DNA from 4 places in the Bacillus hominis genome. Region 4 is predicted to be linked to each of the others. Evidence: a T-box and tRNA genes for the amino acid it is inferred to sense, from the RefSeq annotation. Region 4 holds a T-box; the other regions hold tRNA genes.

Region 1 (3,183 bases), 3.8 Mb from region 4:
ATCTGTCCTAAATCCATTGGAACTCCAATAACTGAGATTTCTTTTTTCATAGATAGTATCCCCCTTTTATGCCTTCACTAAATATTTTAAATCTTTTTTATAGTCTGACTCAACTCGACATTTTTCTGCATGGATATACATTTTATTCACTTATATTTACGTTGGAATCCCAATTTTCAAACTGTTCTATGTATAAACTTAACTTAATGAACCAACTAACTTTTCTATCAGCTAATATTTTTATGAGTGCTTTTCTCCATCACCATCTAGGATTACACAAAATATTCTCAAATAACTGGATTAAAAAACACTTCTATATTTAGAAGCGTTTTTCTGATGCTAGTTTCCACACTGCTGCAATATTTTTTGCTGTCATTTCGATATTCTCTTCTGCCGCTTTATATGCTTCTTCTAATGTCATTGGACTGGCTGTAATACTAAACACTGCATCAATTCCCTTTTCATAAACAATTGTATAGTTCGGAGATACAGATCCACCAATAGCAATTACAGGAATATGACGACATTTCGCCCGCTTCGCGACACCAACAGGAGCTTTTCCATAAGCTGTTTGTTCATCTATTCTTCCCTCACCAGTTACAATAAGATCGGCACCTTCTATACACTTATCAAAATTTGTATAATCTAATACAATTTCAATCCCTTTTCTTAGCTGTCCCTTTAGCACTGCAACGACAGCGGCTCCCATTCCTCCAGCTGCCCCCGCACCTGGTATTTCAGATACATCAAAAGACACATGTTGTTTAAGTATATTAGCATAATGTTTTAAATTCTCATCTAGCTCTTTCATCATCTCTACATTCGCACCTTTTTGCCTCGCAAATATAAAAGATGCCCCGCTCAGTCCAACTAAAGGGTTATCTACATCACATGCTGCTTCTAACTTTATATCCTCCAGGCGTGAATCAATCCTAGAAAGGTCAACAGTGGTTATCAAATGCAATGTCCCTCCAGAGGGTTCTATTACCTCACCTTTCCTATTTATAAATCTTGCGCCTAAGGCAGATAGCATACCAGCCCCACCATCATTTGTAGCACTTCCTCCAAGCCCTAAAATAATGTGTTTAGCTCCTTGATCTAATGCATGTAATATAAGTTCGCCTGTCCCTTTTGTCGTTGTAATAAGCGGGTTTCTCTTTTCAATTGGAACGTGTTGTAATCCTGATGCTGCTGCCATTTCAATAAATGCTGTCTTCTTATCCTTAGACATACCATAAAAGGCTTGCACGCTCCCTCCAAGCGGTCCTGTCACACTAAGTGTTATAATTCTCCCCATTGTAGCACCAACAAGAGATTCAACCGTTCCTTCGCCTCCATCTCCAATTGGTACTTTAACATACTCTGCTTTAGGAAAAATTGCTGCAAAGCCTCTTTCAATAGCTTCACATACCTCTATAGCTTTCAGGCTTTCTTTATATGAATCCGATGCAATGACAACTTTCATAATTACCTCCCCCTTATTCAATCCTTTTTTTCATTCTAAACGATATACGGAAAAGTTTCCTTTTGGAATGGAATTTAAACACAAAAAAAGCTTACATCATTTGATGTAAGCTTTCCCCATTTATATGGAGCCTAGCGGGATCGAACCGCTGACCTCCTGCGTGCAAGGCAGGCGCTCTCCCAGCTGAGCTAAGGCCCCTTAGTAATTAAGCGGAAGACGGGATTCGAACCCGCGACCCCAACCTTGGCAAGGTTGTATTCTACCACTGAACTACTTCCGCGAAAATGGTGAGCCATGAAGGATTCGAACCTTCGACCCTCTGATTAAAAGTCAGATGCTCTACCAACTGAGCTAATGGCTCGTAAATGGCTGGGCTAGCTGGATTCGAACCAGCGCATGACGGAGTCAAAGTCCGTTGCCTTACCGCTTGGCTATAGCCCATTAATATTTACTAGTATGGTTATCTTTTCAAAAAAATAAACCCTTTCAGGTTATTTTAAAGAAAATGGTGGAGGGGGGCAGATTCGAACTGCCGAACCCGAAGGAGCGGATTTACAGTCCGCCGCGTTTAGCCACTTCGCTACCCCTCCGACATTTAAAAATATATGGTGGAGGATGACGGGATCGAACCGCCGACCCCCTGCTTGTAAGGCAGGTGCTCTCCCAGCTGAGCTAATCCTCCAAAAGTGATGACCCGTACGGGATTCGAACCCGTGTTACCGCCGTGAAAGGGCGGTGTCTTAACCACTTGACCAACGGGCCAAAAAATAAAAAATTTTCCCAAGCTTCCAACCGGGCTTGAACCGGTGACCTCTTCCTTACCATGGAAGTACTCTACCAGCTGAGCTATGGAAGCATAATGGCTCCGCAGGTAGGAATCGAACCTACGACCGATCGGTTAACAGCCGATAGCTCTACCGCTGAGCTACTGCGGAACAATATAAGCCTGGCAACGTCCTACTCTCACAGGGACAAGGTCCCAACTACCATCGGCGCTAGAGAGCTTAACTTCCGTGTTCGGTATGGGAACGGGTGTGACCTCTCTGCCATCATTACCAGACTTTTATCATTATACACATTCTTTTCAGAATGTCAAAAGGAATTTTAAATATATATTCCTTCAAAACTAGATAACATTGCTACATATTATATGGTTAAGTCCTCGATCTATTAGTATTCGTCAGCTCCACATGTCACCATGCTTCCACCTCGAACCTATCAACCTGATCATCTTTCAGGGATCTTACTAGCTTACGCTATGGGAAATCTCATCTTGAGGGGGGCTTCATGCTTAGATGCTTTCAGCACTTATCCCTTCCGCACATAGCTACCCAGCTATGCCCTTGGCAGAACAACTGGTACACCAGCGGTGCGTCCATCCCGGTCCTCTCGTACTAAGGACAGCTCCTCTCAAATTTCCTACGCCCACGACGGATAGGGACCGAACTGTCTCACGACGTTCTGAACCCAGCTCGCGTACCGCTTTAATGGGCGAACAGCCCAACCCTTGGGACCGACTACAGCCCCAGGATGCGATGAGCCGACATCGAGGTGCCAAACCTCCCCGTCGATGTGGACTCTTGGGGGAGATAAGCCTGTTATCCCCGGGGTAGCTTTTATCCGTTGAGCGATGGCCCTTCCATGCGGAACCACCGGATCACTAAGCCCGACTTTCGTCCCTGCTCGACTTGTAGGTCTCGCAGTCAAGCTCCCTTATG
Region 2 (3,183 bases), 520 kb from region 4:
TTCACATAGAGTGTAAAGTTATCGTGGTAGGTGTGGAATCAATCTCAATTTAAGTGTTTTGTTTAGATTGTGAAAGGGTTTTTCTTATGTTTGTATACCGGATTCATCTTTCCAAGTATGCTTTGTATTTCTACTTGAAGCTCTTTTCTTAACAGTGATTCGTCTAGTCCCTTCGTCCCAATAAGTTGAATAGATTCAATCGGGATTTCTTCAATATGCTTTTGCCTTCTAGCTAGATCACGATGCCTATTAATCGCAACTTGAAATAACCATGTTTTTATATAAGTAATTTTCATATTTGGTATAGATAATAATGCTTTATGTACCGTGTCTTGAATGATATCCTCTGCTTCTACTGGTGTTACTCCAATTTTAAGTAAATACCTATAAATACTTTTAGATGTTTCTACAATAATCTTTTCATACTCCATCGCCCTCTCCTTTCTATTAGTTAGACGTTTGAAATAGAAAAAAGTATACAACATTTCATAAAAAAAGCGGACTATCCAAAGTCCGCTTTTACACAACAAAAAAGAGATAGCAGATTATGCTATCTCTTTTAGTATGACCCGTACGGGATTCGAACCCGTGTTACCGCCGTGAAAGGGCGGTGTCTTAACCACTTGACCAACGGGCCAAAATCTGGCAGAGAAGAAGGGATTCGAACCCTCGCACCGCGTTCGCGATCTACTCCCTTAGCAGGGGAGCCCCTTGAGCCACTTGGGTACTTCTCTATAATATGGCTCCGCAGGTAGGACTCGAACCTACGACCGATCGGTTAACAGCCGATAGCTCTACCACTGAGCTACTGCGGAATAATTATGGTGGGCCTAAATGGACTCGAACCATCGACCTCACGCTTATCAGGCGTGCGCTCTAACCAGCTGAGCTATAGGCCCATAATAGATAAGCGGGTGAAGAGAATCGAACTCTCGACCAGAGCTTGGAAGGCTCTTGTTTTACCACTAAACTACACCCGCATTAAATTGAAAATGGTGAGCCATGAAGGATTCGAACCTTCGACCCTCTGATTAAAAGTCAGATGCTCTACCAACTGAGCTAATGGCTCATTTTGAAAGTGGTGCCGGCTAGAGGACTTGAACCCCCAACCTACTGATTACAAGTCAGTTGCTCTACCAATTGAGCTAAGCCGGCTTGCGATTTCAAAATGGTGGCTCGGGACGGAATCGAACCGCCGACACGAGGATTTTCAGTCCTCTGCTCTACCGACTGAGCTACCGAGCCTTTATGTAAAAATGGCGGTCCCGACCGGGGTCGAACCGGCGATCTCCTGCGTGACAGGCAGGCATGTTAACCACTACACCACGGGACCATTTGGTTGCGGGGACAGGATTTGAACCTGCGACCTTCGGGTTATGAGCCCGACGAGCTACCGTACTGCTCCACCCCGCGATGATATAATATTTAATTTAAAAAAATGGAGGAGGTAGAGGGATTCGAACCCCGCGCGACTCTCGCCGCCTGTCGGTTTTCAAGACCGATCCCTTCAGCCGAACTTGGGTATACCTCCGAGATATGAACTTTGAGTGGTGGACCTTGTAGGACTCGAACCTACGACCGGACGGTTATGAGCCGTCTGCTCTAACCAGCTGAGCTAAAGGTCCTTATGGTAGCGGCGGAGGGATCGAACCCCCGACCTCACGGGTATGAACCGTACGCTCTAGCCAGCTGAGCTACACCGCCATAAGTGATATTCAATAAGTGGAGCCTAGCGGGATCGAACCGCTGACCTCCTGCGTGCAAGGCAGGCGCTCTCCCAGCTGAGCTAAGGCCCCATGTTTTGAAATATCGGGAAGACAGGATTTGAACCTGCGACCCCTGGTCCCAAACCAGGTGCTCTACCAAGCTGAGCCACTTCCCGTTAATAAAAACGCGCCCGAGAGGAGTCGAACCCCTAACCTCTCGATCCGTAGTCAAACGCTCTATCCAATTGAGCTACGGGCGCATATGGTGCCGAGGGCGGGGTCGAACCCGCACGGTGGTCACCCACCGCAGGATTTTAAGTCCTGTGCGTCTGCCTGTTCCGCCACCCCGGCATATCATATTGAAAATTGGAGCGGAAGACGGGATTCGAACTCGCGACCCCAACCTTGGCAAGGTTGTATTCTACCACTGAACTACTTCCGCAAGACATGTATGAGTTATTTTATTAAAAGTGCGGGTGAAGGGAGTCGAACCCCCACGCCAAAGGCGCCAGATCCTAAGTCTGGTGCGTCTGCCAATTCCGCCACACCCGCATATTATAATTTTAAAAGAAAAATGGGGCGACTGATGGGAATCGAACCCACGAATGCCGGAGCCACAATCCGGTGCGTTAACCACTTCGCCACAACCGCCATAGTTGCTGGTGCCGACTAGAGGACTTGAACCCCAACCTACTGATTACAAGTCAGTTGCTCTACCAATTGAGCTAAGTCGGCTAGAATGGTGGAGGATGACGGGATCGAACCGCCGACCCCCTGCTTGTAAGGCAGGTGCTCTCCCAGCTGAGCTAATCCTCCGGAATTGCCTGGCAACGTCCTACTCTCACAGGGACAAGGTCCCAACTACCATCGGCGCTAGAGAGCTTAACTTCCGTGTTCGGTATGGGAACGGGTGTGGCCTCTCTGCCATCATTACCAGACTGTATTCATTTAAGACAAGAACTATTGTAACTCATTTAACTTTTAAAGTCAACAAGTTTTTTATATTCTTTCAAAACTAGATAACATTGCTTCATATTATATGGTTAAGTCCTCGATCTATTAGTATTCGTCAGCTCCACATGTCACCATGCTTCCACCTCGAACCTATCAACCTGATCATCTTTCAGGGATCTTACTAGCTACGCTATGGGAAATCTCATCTTGAGGGGGCTTCATGCTTAGATGCTTTCAGCACTTATCCCTTCCGCACATAGCTACCCAGCTATGCCCTTGGCAGAACAACTGGTACACCAGCGGTGCGTCCATCCCGGTCCTCTCGTACTAAGGACAGCTCCTCTCAAATTTCCTACGCCCACGACGGATAGGGACCGAACTGTCTCACGACGTTCTGAACCCAGCTCGCGTACCGCTTTAATGGGCGAACAGCCCAACCCTTGGGACCGACTACAGCCCCAGGATGCGATGAGCCGACATCGAGGTGCCAAACCTCCCCGTCGATGTGGACTCTTGGGGAGAT
Region 3 (3,183 bases), 3.2 Mb from region 4:
AATTTTGGTACAGTTTGTACAGGATAGGCGGGAGCCATTGAAACCGGAGCGCTAGCTTCGGTGGAGGCGCTGGTGGGATACCGCCCTGACTGTATTGAAATTCTAACCTACGGGTCTTATCGACCCGGGAGACAGTGTCAGGTGGGCAGTTTGACTGGGGCGGTCGCCTCCTAAAGTGTAACGGAGGCGCCCAAAGGTTCCCTCAGAATGGTTGGAAATCATTCGTAGAGTGCAAAGGCATAAGGGAGCTTGACTGCGAGACCTACAAGTCGAGCAGGGACGAAAGTCGGGCTTAGTGATCCGGTGGTTCCGCATGGAAGGGCCATCGCTCAACGGATAAAAGCTACCCCGGGGATAACAGGCTTATCTCCCCCAAGAGTCCACATCGACGGGGAGGTTTGGCACCTCGATGTCGGCTCATCGCATCCTGGGGCTGTAGTCGGTCCCAAGGGTTGGGCTGTTCGCCCATTAAAGCGGTACGCGAGCTGGGTTCAGAACGTCGTGAGACAGTTCGGTCCCTATCCGTCGTGGGCGTAGGAAATTTGAGAGGAGCTGTCCTTAGTACGAGAGGACCGGGATGGACGCACCGCTGGTGTACCAGTTGTTCTGCCAAGGGCATAGCTGGGTAGCTATGTGCGGAAGGGATAAGTGCTGAAAGCATCTAAGCATGAAGCCCCCCTCAAGATGAGATTTCCCATAGCGTAAGCTAGTAAGATCCCTGAAAGATGATCAGGTTGATAGGTTCGAGGTGGAAGCATGGTGACATGTGGAGCTGACGAATACTAATAGATCGAGGACTTAACCATATAATATGAAGCAACGTTATCTAGTTTTGAGAGAATATAAAAAACTTGTTGACTTTAAAAGTTAAATAAGTTAAAATGATTCTTGTCTTAAATGAATATAGTCTGGTAATGATGGCAGAGAGGTCACACCCGTTCCCATACCGAACACGGAAGTTAAGCTCTCTAGCGCCGATGGTAGTTGGGACCTTGTCCCTGTGAGAGTAGGACGTTGCCAGGCAAAATGGAGGATTAGCTCAGCTGGGAGAGCACCTGCCTTACAAGCAGGGGGTCGGCGGTTCGATCCCGTCATCCTCCACCATTTATGTCGGAGGGGTAGCGAAGTGGCTAAACGCGGCGGACTGTAAATCCGCTCCTTCGGGTTCGGCAGTTCGAATCTGCCCCCCTCCACCATTTCTTAATTATTGGGCTATAGCCAAGCGGTAAGGCAACGGACTTTGACTCCGTCATGCGCTGGTTCGAATCCAGCTAGCCCAGCCATTAAGAGCCATTAGCTCAGTTGGTAGAGCATCTGACTTTTAATCAGAGGGTCGAAGGTTCGAATCCTTCATGGCTCACCATTTTAACAAAATATGCGGGTGTGGCGGAATTGGCAGACGCACTAGACTTAGGATCTAGCGCCTTTGGCGTGGGGGTTCGACTCCCTTCACCCGCACTTTTAATAAAATAACTCATACATGTCTTGCGGAAGTAGTTCAGTGGTAGAATACAACCTTGCCAAGGTTGGGGTCGCGGGTTCGAATCCCGTCTTCCGCTCCAATTTTCAATATGATATGCCGGGGTGGCGGAACAGGCAGACGCACAGGACTTAAAATCCTGCGGTGGGTGACCACCGTGCGGGTTCGACCCCCGCCCTCGGCACCATATGCGCCCGTAGCTCAATTGGATAGAGCGTTTGACTACGGATCAAGAGGTTAGGGGTTCGACTCCTCTCGGGCGCGCTTTTATTAACGGGAAGTGGCTCAGCTTGGTAGAGCACCTGGTTTGGGACCAGGGGGTCGCAGGTTCAAATCCTGTCTTCCCGATTTTCCCAAAAACATGGGGCCTTAGCTCAGCTGGGAGAGCGCCTGCCTTGCACGCAGGAGGTCAGCGGTTCGATCCCGCTAGGCTCCACTTTATTTTTTATATGTCGGAGGTATACCCAAGTTCGGCTGAAGGGATCGGTCTTGAAAACCGACAGGCGGCGAGAGTCGCGCGGGGGTTCGAATCCCTCTACCTCCTCCATTTTTTAAAAAAGTGGTTTAGTTACATATAAAAATAAATAAGATATTAATTTTTCCTTCATGGAGGTATACCCAAGTTCGGCTGAAGGGATCGGTCTTGAAAACCGACAGGCGGCGAGAGTCGCGCGGGGGTTCGAATCCCTCTACCTCCTCCATTTATTTTTAAAACATAATATCGTCGCGGGGTGGAGCAGTACGGTAGCTCGTCGGGCTCATAACCCGAAGGTCGCAGGTTCAAATCCTGTCCCCGCAACCAATGGTCCCGTGGTGTAGTGGTTAACATGCCTGCCTGTCACGCAGGAGATCGCCGGTTCGACCCCGGTCGGGACCGCCATTTTATGTTGGCTCGGTAGCTCAGTCGGTAGAGCAGAGGACTGAAAATCCTCGTGTCGGCGGTTCGATTCCGTCCCGAGCCACCATTTTTTTATGCCGGCTTAGCTCAATTGGTAGAGCAACTGACTTGTAATCAGTAGGTTGGGGGTTCAAGTCCTCTAGCCGGCATCATTTAGGGGCATAGTTTAAAGGTAGAACTGAGGTCTCCAAAACCTCCAGTGTGGGTTCGATTCCTACTGCCCCTGTAAAGTATATGGGCCTATAGCTCAGCTGGTTAGAGCGCACGCCTGATAAGCGTGAGGTCGATGGTTCGAGTCCATTTAGGCCCACCATATATTCCGCAGTAGCTCAGTGGTAGAGCTATCGGCTGTTAACCGATCGGTCGTAGGTTCGAGTCCTACCTGCGGAGCCATGGCCCGTTGGTCAAGTGGTTAAGACACCGCCCTTTCACGGCGGTAACACGGGTTCGAATCCCGTACGGGTCATAAAAAAAAGAGTCAGCATATTGCTGACTCTTTTTTATTATGTATAAGCCTCTTTTTATCACCGTATTTTCCTGAAATAAATAAAGGGATTTAGGAAAAGCTATGGTATGTATTAAAAGGAGGAGATGAAAAATGACACAAGTTAGAGAACTTATGAGTACTCATATCGTACATTGTACACCGTTAGATAATGTATATGAGGCGGCTGTAAAAATGAAGGAAGAATCGGTTGGAATGATTCCTGTTATTGAAAATAAACAAGTTGTTGGGCTTGTTACTGATCGAGACTTAGTTGTTCGTGGGATTGCTGAAAAACATCCTGGATCTAATCAAATTACA
Region 4 (3,183 bases):
GCAACGGTATCAACGAGTTTACTCATTAAAGCGGGGATTACGATTGCTATTTTGCAATTTTTGGAAAGTAACATTTTATCGCCTTACATCGTTGGTAAGTCGCTTCGTATGCATCCTGTTATTATTATGCTCGCATTACTAGTTGGGGGAGAGATAGCCGGGATTGTAGGATTGCTAATATCGGTTCCAATTTTAGCAGTTATTCGTACAGTGATTGTTCATGTAAGGCCTCTTTGGAAAAGAGAAGATGTTTAATATGAAGCCCTCTATTTATGATAGAGGGCTAATAATATGGTTATTTAGGGAGTTGTTCTTTTATTTGCCGAACAATCCCGCTCACATCATTTGTTTGAATATGTTTTATTCTTTTCCATTCATCATCATACATAAATACAATTTGATTACTGAAAAGTCGCTTCTGTTCTTTTAGATTAGAAATTTTTGCGAAAGAGTACTCTTCAAATATTGGGTTTTTGCTTAAATCTGGTCCGTAAAAGAAGAGCCTTTTGTTCGTTAAGATTAACAGTCCTGGCCTTGCGATGGAACGATATATAAATATATCTAATGAGCATGCTGCGTAAAACAATATTGTTTCGTCAGCCGTTAATATGTTTTTAGCCTTGTTCAATAAGGTTGTCATTGTAATCGCTCCTTTAGTGTTAATAATTTAATTGTAACAAAAATAAAATATTCAGAAAAGTTAATATAGACATTTTCATGAGGATAGTACGATTTATCCCGCTATTTGCGGGCAGTAAGACTCCCACCTCAAAATTCGGCGAATGCGAGGGAGTTAGGTGGGAGCCGGGCTGCCCGTAAAAGCCCGATTGGTGAGGGCTAATAATCATTGGGGGATGGACAACCCCCCAATGATTAAAGTTTCACTTTATTAATAAATGCATAATATATTAAAAGGCTGTTAAAAATGAATAGTAGAATAATTATGGTTAACAAGTAATTGATACAATATAAATGATTATCTACATTGACAAACTTAAGAGAATTCTATTATATTTAGTCATATAATACATTAAATCAATGACGGAACAAGTATGTTACAGTCCATTTATAGAGAGAAGCTTCCAATGGCTGAAAGAAGCTTTAAATGAAGGGTAACAGAAAGCTAATCCTGAGAGCAGCTAATCACTGCCGTCTTGCCACGTTACGGCACCATGAGGTGATGAATTGATTGTTATTATAATCAATTCATAATTAGGGTGGTATCGCGAGTTAACTCTCGTCCCTTTTATAGGGACGGGAGTTTTTTATATTTAAGGAGGAAAATACAATGAAACAACTAACAGGCGCACAAATTCGTCAAATGTTTTTAGACTTTTTCCAAGAAAAAGGACATGCAGTAGAACCTAGTGCATCACTAGTTCCGCATGAAGATCCATCTCTTCTATGGATTAACAGTGGTGTAGCAACATTAAAAAAATATTTTGATGGACGCGTAATCCCGCAAAATCCACGTATTACAAATGCACAAAAATCAATTCGTACAAACGATATTGAAAACGTTGGGAAAACAGCTCGTCACCATACATTCTTTGAAATGTTAGGGAACTTCTCAATTGGTGATTACTTCAAAGAAGAAGCAATTACTTGGGCTTGGGAATTCTTAACGAGCGACAAATGGATCGGGTTCGATAAAGAATTATTATCTGTTACAATTCATCCGGAAGACGAAGAAGCATTCACAATTTGGAATGAGAAAATGGGTGTTCCAAAAGAACGCATCATCCGTTTAGAAGAAAACTTCTGGGATATCGGTGAAGGACCAAGTGGACCGAATACAGAAATTTTCTATGACCGCGGTGAGGCTTACGGTAATGACTTTAGTGACCCAGAATTATATCCGGGCGGAGAAAACGAGCGTTACTTAGAAGTATGGAACCTTGTATTCTCTCAATTTAACCATAATCCAGACGGTTCATATACGCCGCTTCCTAAGAAAAACATCGATACAGGGATGGGTCTAGAGCGTATGACATCTATCGTTCAAGATGTACCTACGAACTTTGACACAGACCTATTCATGCCGATGATTGGCGCGACAGAATCAATTTCTGGTGAAAAGTATCGTAATGGTGACTTAGAAAAAGATATGGCATTTAAAGTAATTGCTGACCACATTCGTACAGTAACATTTGCGGTTGGTGATGGAGCACTTCCTTCTAACGAAGGCCGTGGTTATGTGTTACGTCGTTTATTACGCCGTGCTGTTCGTTATTCTAAGAAATTAAACATCAACCGTCCATTCATGTTTGAATTAGTACCGGTTGTTGGAGAAGTAATGAAAGACTTCTATCCAGAAGTACTTGAAAAGAAAGATTTCATCGCAAAAGTTGTGAAGAATGAAGAAGAGCGTTTCCATGAAACACTTCATGATGGTGAATCAATTTTAGCTGAAGTAATTGCAAAAGCGAAAGAAGAAAAAACAACTGTTATTTCTGGCGTAGATGCGTTCCGCCTATACGACACGTACGGTTTCCCAATTGAATTAACAGAAGAATATGCAGAAGAAGCTGGTATGACAGTTGATCAAGCAGGCTTTGAAAATGAAATGGAGAAACAACGTGAGCGTGCACGTGCTGCTCGTCAAGATGTTGATTCTATGCAAGTTCAAGGCGGTGTACTTGGTGAAGTTAAAGTAGCGAGCGAATTCGTTGGTTACGGTACAGTTGCAACAGAAAGTAACGTTGTTGCACTTGTGAAAAATGGTGAGTACACAGATAGCCTACAAGCAGGTGAAGAAGGGCAATTAATGCTTGATGTAACGCCATTCTACGCTGAGAGCGGTGGGCAAATTGCAGACCGTGGTTATCTTCTTACTGACGGCGTGAAAGTTCTTGTAAAAGACGTACAAAAAGCACCAAATGGTCAAAACTTACACAAAGTTGTTGTTGAAGAAGGGACATTAACGAAAGAAGCGGCTGTAAAAGCTGTTATCGATACGAAAAATCGTAGTAGCGTTGTGAAAAACCATACAGCAACTCACTTACTGCACCAAGCATTAAAAGATGTACTTGGAACGCATGTTAACCAAGCGGGTTCTCTTGTAACATCTGAACGTTTACGTTTTGACTTCTCTCACTTCGGTCAAGTACAAGCTGACGAATTAGAAAAAATTGAGCGTATCGTAAACGAAAAAATTTGGGAAAGTATTGATGTTGCGATTTC

What was found. A T-box is a leader RNA that pairs with one kind of tRNA and senses whether it is charged. The one in region 4 lies ahead of alaS (alanine--tRNA ligase), so its partner is inferred to be a tRNA-Ala.
Region 1: it encodes a tRNA-Ala, which carries the amino acid that the T-box ahead of alaS (alanine--tRNA ligase) is inferred to sense. The anticodon was not compared.
Region 2: it encodes a tRNA-Ala, which carries the amino acid that the T-box ahead of alaS (alanine--tRNA ligase) is inferred to sense. The anticodon was not compared.
Region 3: it encodes a tRNA-Ala, which carries the amino acid that the T-box ahead of alaS (alanine--tRNA ligase) is inferred to sense. The anticodon was not compared.

What each region holds. Positions count from the first base shown of each region.
Region 1 covers NZ_JAUCFS010000005.1:155,065-158,247, reverse strand. The annotation lists gene rocF (arginase) at 1-50, opposite strand, end outside; gene QUF93_RS03335 (glycerate kinase) at 320-1,465, opposite strand; tRNA gene QUF93_RS03330 (tRNA-Ala) at 1,591-1,663, opposite strand; tRNA gene QUF93_RS03325 (tRNA-Gly) at 1,674-1,745, opposite strand; tRNA gene QUF93_RS03320 (tRNA-Lys) at 1,751-1,826, opposite strand; tRNA gene QUF93_RS03315 (tRNA-Gln) at 1,832-1,906, opposite strand; tRNA gene QUF93_RS03310 (tRNA-Tyr) at 1,972-2,055, opposite strand; tRNA gene QUF93_RS03305 (tRNA-Val) at 2,072-2,147, opposite strand; tRNA gene QUF93_RS03300 (tRNA-Glu) at 2,156-2,227, opposite strand; tRNA gene QUF93_RS03295 (tRNA-Thr) at 2,249-2,321, opposite strand; tRNA gene QUF93_RS03290 (tRNA-Asn) at 2,326-2,400, opposite strand; rRNA gene rrf (5S ribosomal RNA) at 2,410-2,525, opposite strand; rRNA gene QUF93_RS03280 (23S ribosomal RNA) at 2,616-3,183, opposite strand, start outside.
Region 2 covers NZ_JAUCFS010000005.1:4,466,876-4,470,058, forward strand. The annotation lists gene QUF93_RS25765 (RNA polymerase sigma factor) at 63-431, opposite strand; tRNA gene QUF93_RS25770 (tRNA-Glu) at 566-637, opposite strand; tRNA gene QUF93_RS25775 (tRNA-Ser) at 644-734, opposite strand; tRNA gene QUF93_RS25780 (tRNA-Asn) at 741-815, opposite strand; tRNA gene QUF93_RS25785 (tRNA-Ile) at 823-899, opposite strand; tRNA gene QUF93_RS25790 (tRNA-Gly) at 910-980, opposite strand; tRNA gene QUF93_RS25795 (tRNA-Lys) at 994-1,069, opposite strand; tRNA gene QUF93_RS25800 (tRNA-Thr) at 1,080-1,155, opposite strand; tRNA gene QUF93_RS25805 (tRNA-Phe) at 1,170-1,245, opposite strand; tRNA gene QUF93_RS25810 (tRNA-Asp) at 1,258-1,333, opposite strand; tRNA gene QUF93_RS25815 (tRNA-Met) at 1,337-1,413, opposite strand; tRNA gene QUF93_RS25820 (tRNA-Ser) at 1,440-1,531, opposite strand; tRNA gene QUF93_RS25825 (tRNA-Ile) at 1,549-1,625, opposite strand; tRNA gene QUF93_RS25830 (tRNA-Met) at 1,629-1,704, opposite strand; tRNA gene QUF93_RS25835 (tRNA-Ala) at 1,724-1,796, opposite strand; tRNA gene QUF93_RS25840 (tRNA-Pro) at 1,810-1,882, opposite strand; tRNA gene QUF93_RS25845 (tRNA-Arg) at 1,893-1,966, opposite strand; tRNA gene QUF93_RS25850 (tRNA-Leu) at 1,970-2,057, opposite strand; tRNA gene QUF93_RS25855 (tRNA-Gly) at 2,074-2,148, opposite strand; tRNA gene QUF93_RS25860 (tRNA-Leu) at 2,178-2,258, opposite strand; tRNA gene QUF93_RS25865 (tRNA-His) at 2,282-2,357, opposite strand; tRNA gene QUF93_RS25870 (tRNA-Thr) at 2,367-2,441, opposite strand; tRNA gene QUF93_RS25875 (tRNA-Val) at 2,447-2,522, opposite strand; rRNA gene rrf (5S ribosomal RNA) at 2,529-2,644, opposite strand; rRNA gene QUF93_RS25885 (23S ribosomal RNA) at 2,746-3,183, opposite strand, start outside.
Region 3 covers NZ_JAUCFS010000005.1:712,867-716,049, forward strand. The annotation lists rRNA gene QUF93_RS06000 (23S ribosomal RNA) at 1-806, shown strand, start outside; rRNA gene rrf (5S ribosomal RNA) at 908-1,023, shown strand; tRNA gene QUF93_RS06010 (tRNA-Val) at 1,029-1,104, shown strand; tRNA gene QUF93_RS06015 (tRNA-Tyr) at 1,113-1,196, shown strand; tRNA gene QUF93_RS06020 (tRNA-Gln) at 1,209-1,283, shown strand; tRNA gene QUF93_RS06025 (tRNA-Lys) at 1,288-1,363, shown strand; tRNA gene QUF93_RS06030 (tRNA-Leu) at 1,378-1,458, shown strand; tRNA gene QUF93_RS06035 (tRNA-Gly) at 1,488-1,562, shown strand; tRNA gene QUF93_RS06040 (tRNA-Leu) at 1,579-1,667, shown strand; tRNA gene QUF93_RS06045 (tRNA-Arg) at 1,671-1,744, shown strand; tRNA gene QUF93_RS06050 (tRNA-Pro) at 1,755-1,828, shown strand; tRNA gene QUF93_RS06055 (tRNA-Ala) at 1,844-1,916, shown strand; tRNA gene QUF93_RS06060 (tRNA-Ser) at 1,935-2,027, shown strand; tRNA gene QUF93_RS06065 (tRNA-Ser) at 2,089-2,181, shown strand; tRNA gene QUF93_RS06070 (tRNA-Met) at 2,206-2,282, shown strand; tRNA gene QUF93_RS06075 (tRNA-Asp) at 2,285-2,360, shown strand; tRNA gene QUF93_RS06080 (tRNA-Phe) at 2,370-2,445, shown strand; tRNA gene QUF93_RS06085 (tRNA-Thr) at 2,455-2,527, shown strand; tRNA gene QUF93_RS06090 (tRNA-Trp) at 2,534-2,604, shown strand; tRNA gene QUF93_RS06095 (tRNA-Ile) at 2,615-2,691, shown strand; tRNA gene QUF93_RS06100 (tRNA-Asn) at 2,697-2,771, shown strand; tRNA gene QUF93_RS06105 (tRNA-Glu) at 2,773-2,844, shown strand; gene QUF93_RS06110 (CBS domain-containing protein) at 2,977-3,183, shown strand, end outside.
Region 4 covers NZ_JAUCFS010000005.1:3,947,457-3,950,639, reverse strand. The annotation lists gene QUF93_RS23090 (AI-2E family transporter) at 1-255, shown strand, start outside; gene QUF93_RS23085 (PH domain-containing protein) at 296-640, opposite strand; T-box leader at 1,030-1,248, shown strand; gene alaS (alanine--tRNA ligase) at 1,289-3,183, shown strand, end outside.